2 regions of the Streptomyces sp. NPDC050704 genome follow, and region 2 is predicted to be linked to the other one. Evidence: riboswitches for the same ligand, from Rfam matches in the RefSeq annotation. Region 2 holds a riboswitch; the other holds the start of a gene.

The links. Region 2 has a riboswitch for thiamine pyrophosphate ahead of thiC (phosphomethylpyrimidine synthase ThiC). Riboswitches for the same ligand answer to the same signal wherever they lie in the genome.
Region 1: linked by a shared signal. The riboswitch ahead of AB0I18_RS16890 (thiamine ABC transporter substrate-binding protein) and the one ahead of thiC (phosphomethylpyrimidine synthase ThiC) in region 2 are both predicted to bind thiamine pyrophosphate.

Annotation. Positions count from the first base shown of each region.
Region 1 covers NZ_JBFAHW010000024.1:94,349-97,550, reverse strand. Annotated here, with positions in the region: gene AB0I18_RS16900 (phosphatidate cytidylyltransferase) at 1-327, shown strand, start outside; gene rlmN (23S rRNA (adenine(2503)-C(2))-methyltransferase RlmN) at 441-1,547, shown strand; TPP riboswitch at 1,579-1,710, shown strand; gene AB0I18_RS16890 (thiamine ABC transporter substrate-binding protein) at 1,790-2,881, shown strand; gene AB0I18_RS16885 (iron ABC transporter permease) at 2,998-3,202, shown strand, end outside.
Region 2 covers NZ_JBFAHW010000010.1:134,755-137,956, reverse strand. Annotated here, with positions in the region: gene AB0I18_RS08085 (YibE/F family protein) at 1-1,037, opposite strand, end outside; TPP riboswitch at 1,109-1,265, shown strand; gene thiC (phosphomethylpyrimidine synthase ThiC) at 1,258-3,087, shown strand.

The DNA.
Region 1 (3,202 bases), on a different contig from region 2:
CACAAGCTCGCCCCGCGCATCAGCCCCGGCAAGACCCGCGAGGGCCTGCTCGGCGCGGTCGCCTTCGCGATGGTGGGGGGCGCACTGTGCATGGAGTTCCTCATCGACGACGGCACTTGGTGGCAGGGCCTGCTCGTCGGCTTCGCGGTCGCGGTCACCGCCACGCTCGGCGACCTCGGCGAGTCCATGATCAAGCGCGACCTCGGCATCAAGGACATGGGCACGCTGCTGCCGGGGCACGGCGGGATCATGGACCGCCTCGACTCGCTTCTGCCGACGGCTCCGGTGGTGTGGTTGTTGATGGTGATCTTCGTGGGGTCCGGCTGACCCGGCTGACCCATCGACCGGCTGACCGGTTGACCTGCATAAACGTACGTGAGGGGCCCGTTGTCCACAGGGTGGCGGGTCCCTCTTCGTATGTCTGCGACACTTGTATGGCTATGCCTAAGCCCGGAGAACTCACTTTCGTCGCCCCGCGCGGAGCCAAGAAGCCGCCGCGGCACCTTGCCGATCTCACGCCCGCCGAGCGTAAAGAGGCGGTTGCCGCGATCGGTGAGAAGCCGTTTCGCGCCAAGCAGCTCTCGCAGCACTACTTCGCGCGGTACGCGCACGATCCGGAGCAGTGGACCGACATCCCCGCGGGGTCGCGCGCCAAGCTCCAGGAGGCGCTGCTGCCCGAGCTGATGACGGTCGTGCGGCACCTGTCCACCGACGAGGGCACCACCCGCAAGACCCTGTGGCGGCTCTTCGACGGCACGCTCGTCGAGTCCGTGCTGATGCGGTACCCGGACCGGGTCACCATGTGCATCAGTTCGCAGGCCGGGTGCGGGATGAACTGCCCGTTCTGCGCCACCGGACAGGCCGGTCTCGACCGGAACCTGTCCACCGGCGAGATCGTGCACCAGATCGTGGACGGGATGCGGGCACTCCGGGACGGTGAGGTCCCCGGTGGCCCGGCGCGGCTGAGCAACATCGTGTTCATGGGTATGGGCGAGCCCCTCGCCAACTACAAGCGGGTCGTCCAGTCCATCCGGGCCCTCACCGACCCCGAGCCGGACGGGCTCGGGCTGTCGCAGCGCGGGATAACCGTGTCGACGGTGGGGCTTGTCCCTGCCATCAACCGGTTCTCCGACGAGGGCTTCAAGTGCCGCCTCGCCATCTCCCTGCACGCACCGGACGACGAGCTGCGCGACACCCTCGTCCCGGTCAACACGCGGTGGAACGTGCGTGAGGTCCTGGACGCCGGATGGGAGTACGCGGCCAAGTCGGGCCGTCGGCTCTCCATCGAGTACGCGCTCATCCGGGACATCAACGACCAGGCGTGGCGCGGTGACCGGCTCGGCCGGATGCTCAAGGGCAAGCCCGTGCACGTGAACCTGATCCCGCTGAACCCGACGCCCGGCTCCAAGTGGACCGCCTCGCGGCCCGAGGACGAGAAGGCGTTCGTCGAGGCCATCGCGGCGCACGGCGTGCCGGTGACCGTCCGGGACACCCGCGGCCAGGAGATCGACGGGGCGTGCGGGCAGCTCGCGGCCACCGAGCGATAGGGCGGTACGCTGGCCCCGTAAGCACATCTTCATATTCCGACAGGGGAGCGCCACAGCGCTGAGAGTGCGGTAGCCGGGTCACGGATGAAAGGACCTGGCGGGCCGCAGACCCTCTGAACCTTGCCCAGGTCATTCTGGGTAGGAAGTTCGGTCATTACTCGAGCTGTTGCGCCCTGCCCGGGAACTTTCAGAGGTTCCCGGGCAGGGCCGCGTCTCTTCCTGGTAACCCAGGAGGAAAGTCAGTGAGCACCACCAGGAAGTTCACGGCCGTGGCCGTCGGGCTGGGCCTTGTCACGCTCGCCGCGTGCGGTTCGTCCGACTCCGACGACCAGACCGGCGGCTCCGGCTCCGGATCCAAGACCGTGACCCTCGTCAGTCACGACTCCTTCGCCTACACCAAGGACGTGCTGACGGCGTTCGAGAAGGAGTCCGGGTACAAGGTCAGGGTCCTCAAGGACGGCGACGCCGGACAGGCCGTCAACAAGGCGATCCTCACCAAGGACAACCCGCAGGGCGACGTCTTCTTCGGCGTCGACAACACCCTGCTGTCACGGGCACTCGACAACGGGCTGTTCCAGTCGTACGAGGCCAAGGGCTCCGACCTGATCCTGCCGGAGTACCGGGCCGACCAGGACAAGCACCGGGTCACGCCCATCGACTCCGGAGACATCTGCGTCAACTACGACAAGGCCTACTTCAGCAAGCGCAAGCTGGCCCCGCCGACGTCCTTCGACGACCTGATCAAGCCCGCGTACAAGAACCTGCTCGTCACCGAGAACGCGTCCACCTCCTCGCCCGGACTCGGCTTCCTGCTCGGTACCGCCGCCAAGTACGGCGATGACGGCTGGCAGGACTACTGGAAGAAGCTCAAGGCCAACGGCGTGAAGGTCGTCGACGGGTGGGAGCAGGCCTACAACGAGGAGTTCTCGGGCTCCGCCGGCGGCAAGAAGGCCAAGGCGGACCGGCCGCTCGTCGTCTCGTACGCCTCCTCGCCGCCCGCCGAGGTCATCTACGCCGACCCGAAGCCGAAGACCGCACCGACCGGCGTCGCGGCCGGCACCTGCTTCCGGCAGGTCGAGTACGCGGGGCTGCTGAGCAACGCCAGGAACGAGAAGGGCGGCAAGGCGCTCGTCGACTTCCTGATCAGCAAGAAGTTCCAGGACGACATGCCGCTCAACATGTTCGTGTACCCGGTGCGCGAGGCCGCTCAGGTGCCCGCCGAGTTCACGAAGTTCGGACCGCAGGCCGAGGATCCCGAGACCCTGGACCCCGCCAAGATCGCCGACAACCGGGACCAGTGGGTCAAGTCGTGGACCTCGCTCGTACTGAAGTAGAGCCGCCCGAAGCAGAACCGCGCGGAGCGGAGCCGTCCGGAGCGGAGCTGTCCGGAGCGAAGTCGCCCGAGGCGAAGCCGCGCGCGCGTACGAACAGCGCGGCTCGGCTCGGTCTCATGGCCGTGCCCGTCGCGTTCTTCGCGGTCTTCTTCGCCTACCCGGTCGCGGCGATCGTGGCCCGCGGGCTGAAGATCGACGGGGTCTGGCAGTTCGGGCGGATCGGCGACGTACTCACCCAGTCCGACATCCGGCACGTCCTGTGGTTCACGACCTGGCAGGCGCTCGCCTCGACCGCGCTCACGCTGCTGATCGCGCTCCCCG
Region 2 (3,202 bases):
ATGACGCCCGCGAGCAGCAGACCACTCATGTCGATGGACGGATACAGACCGTGGATCAGACCGGTGTTGTCGTCCGTGTTGCCGGTCAGCGCGGCCCAGCCGATGAACACCGAGCCGAGCAGCCCGATCAGCAGCAACGAGAGCAGTGTGCCCACTACCGCAACGGACGTGCGGGCCGAGAGCCCATGGCACATGTAGAGAGCGATCAGCATGATGGCGCTGGCCCCGACCACCGCCACGACCAGCGGGTTCGAACCCTGCAGGATCGCGGGCAGGATGAAGAACGTCAGGATGAGGAAGCTGACGGCCAGCGCGATCAGCGCCATGAGGCCACGCAACCGGCCCACCACGACCACGGCGACGGCGAAGATACCTGCCAGCAGCGCCATCGGCAGCCTGCGGTTCACATCGGTGACCGAGTACTGGAGCTCCTCGGGGGCGTCGGGCGCGTACGCCACGATCACCTCCTGGCCCTGCTTCAGCTGCCGCGAGGAGTCCGGCTGGACGATCTCCGTGAAGGTACGGCCCTTGTCCTTGCCGCTGTCGACGCGGATCGTCGCCTTCTTGCAGGTGCCGGTTGCCTGTTGCTGCGCCGACGAGCCCTCGGCGGTGGAGGTGTCACCGGTCGGGGTCTCCCCCGAGGCGTTCACGGACTTGCAGTCCACCTTGTCGAGCTTGGTCACGGTGGCCTGCTGGGTCTGCCGGTCGAAGCCGACCCCCGTGCGTTCGTGCCCCGGTGCACCGCCTGGCCAGAGCACCGCGAGCCCGACGATGACCGCCGCGGCGAAGGGGATCAGTACCGCCGCGATGACCTTTCGCAGGTGCATCGAGACAGGGGCGGCCGGCCCATGACTGTGCGAGTGGCCGTGCCCGCCGCCTGGTCCCTCACCGCTGCCGCCACCGAACCAGTTACCGCCGCCGCCCGGTCCTGGTCCGTCGTTTCCGTGTCCATGTCCGCCCTCGTGCCCATGGCCGTCGGGGCCGCGTCCGTGCGGTGGTTCGGACGGTGGGGGTGGGGGCTGCTGCGTCGTGGTCACCGACCGATCATCGCAAGAACGGCGGGGGCCCACTGTTCACCGCGCCCATTGTGACGCTAGCGTGGAGTCACCTTTGCACACGCGGGAGCTCGGAGCACCGGGCTGAGAGGGCGCTGACCTTCGTCCCAGCGATGTTTCACATGAAACATCGGCGGACGGAAGCCGCTGCGTCGACCGCCGAACCTGTTACCGGGTAATGCCGGCGTAGGGAGTAGGTCTCATGACCAACAAGGACGTACGCACGCCTGCCTCCAGCCAGACAAACGGGGCGTTCGCTCCGGGCGACAGCGGTGGGGAGTCCGCCTCACCCGAGAGCGGCGAGACCGGGAAGTCCATCGGCTGGCACAAGGCGTATGTCGAGGGTTCGCGCCCCGACCTGCGGGTGCCGGTCCGTCAGGTGCACCTCACCAACGGACAGTCGGTCACCCTGTACGACACCTCCGGCCCGTACACCGATCCGACCGTCGACACCGACGTACGCAGGGGTTTGGCACCCCTGCGCGAGAACTGGATCATCGCCCGGGGCGACACCGAGGAGTACGCGGGCCGTCCCCTTCGTCCCGAGGACGACGGGATCAAGCACACCTCGCCGCGCGGCGGACTGCGCAACCTCGACGCGGTCTTCCCCGGGCGTCCGCGCCAGCCGCGGCGCAGCCGCGACGGACAAGCCGTGACGCAACTCACGTACGCGAGGCGGGGTGAGATCACGCCCGAGATGGAGTACGTGGCCATCCGGGAGAACGTTTCGCCCGAAGTCGTACGCGAGGAGATCGCCGCGGGCCGGGCCGTGCTGCCGGCCAACGTCAACCACCCGGAGATCGAGCCGATGATCATCGGCAAGCGGTTCCTGGTGAAGGTCAACGCCAACATCGGCAACTCCGCGGTCACCTCCTCCATCGAGGAGGAGGTCGAGAAGATGACCTGGGCGACCCACTGGGGCGCCGACACGGTCATGGACCTGTCCACCGGCCGCAACATCCACACGACGCGTGAATGGGTCCTGCGCAACTCCCCCGTCCCCATCGGCACGGTCCCGCTCTACCAGGCGCTGGAAAAGGTCGACGGCCGTGCCGAGGAGCTGACCTGGGAGATCTACAAGGACACGGTCATCGAGCAGGCCGAGCAGGGTGTGGACTACATGACGGTCCACGCCGGCGTGCGCCTGTCGTACGTCCCGCTCACCGCGAACCGCAAGACCGGCATCGTCTCGCGTGGCGGCTCGATCATGGCGGCGTGGTGCCTGGCCCACCACAAGGAGTCGTTCCTGTACGAGAACTTCGAGGAGCTCTGCGAGATCCTCGCCGCGTACGACGTCACCTACTCGCTCGGCGACGGCCTGCGGCCCGGCTCGATCGCGGACGCCAACGACCGTGCGCAGTTCGCCGAGTTGGAGACGCTCGGGGAACTCAACAGGATCGCGAAGCGTTTCAACGTACAGACCATGATCGAGGGCCCGGGGCATGTCCCGATGCACAAGATCAAGGAGAACATCGACCTTCAGCAGGAGATCTGTGATGAAGCTCCGTTCTATACGCTCGGCCCGCTGACGACGGACGTCGCGCCGGCGTACGACCACATCACCTCCGGTATCGGTGCCGCGATGATCGCCTGGTGGGGCACGGCCATGCTCTGCTACGTCACGCCCAAGGAGCACTTGGGCCTGCCCAACCGTGACGACGTCAAGACCGGCGTCATCACCTACAAGATCGCGGCCCATGCAGCGGACCTCGCCAAGGGACACCCGGGCGCACAGGAGTGGGACGACGCACTGTCGGACGCCCGCTTCGAGTTCCGCTGGGAGGACCAGTTCAACCTGGCCCTCGACCCGGTCACGGCCCGAGAGTTCCACGACGAGACACTCCCGGCCGAGCCGGCCAAGACGGCGCACTTCTGCTCCATGTGCGGGCCGAAGTTCTGTTCGATGAAGATCTCACACGACATCCGCCGCGAGCACGGTGATTCGCAGGCGGAGATCGAGGAGGGAATGGCGCAGAAGTCGAAGGAGTTCGCGGCCGCGGGAAATCGGGTGTACCTGCCACTGGCGGACTGAGCCAGGGCCGACCGAGGCAGCGGTGATGCCCCGAGCCCGAGCCCGGGCCCTGGGCCACGAGGGCTGGGGCATCACCTCGGATGAGACTTGGAGGAAGGGAGGCCTCGGCTCGCCG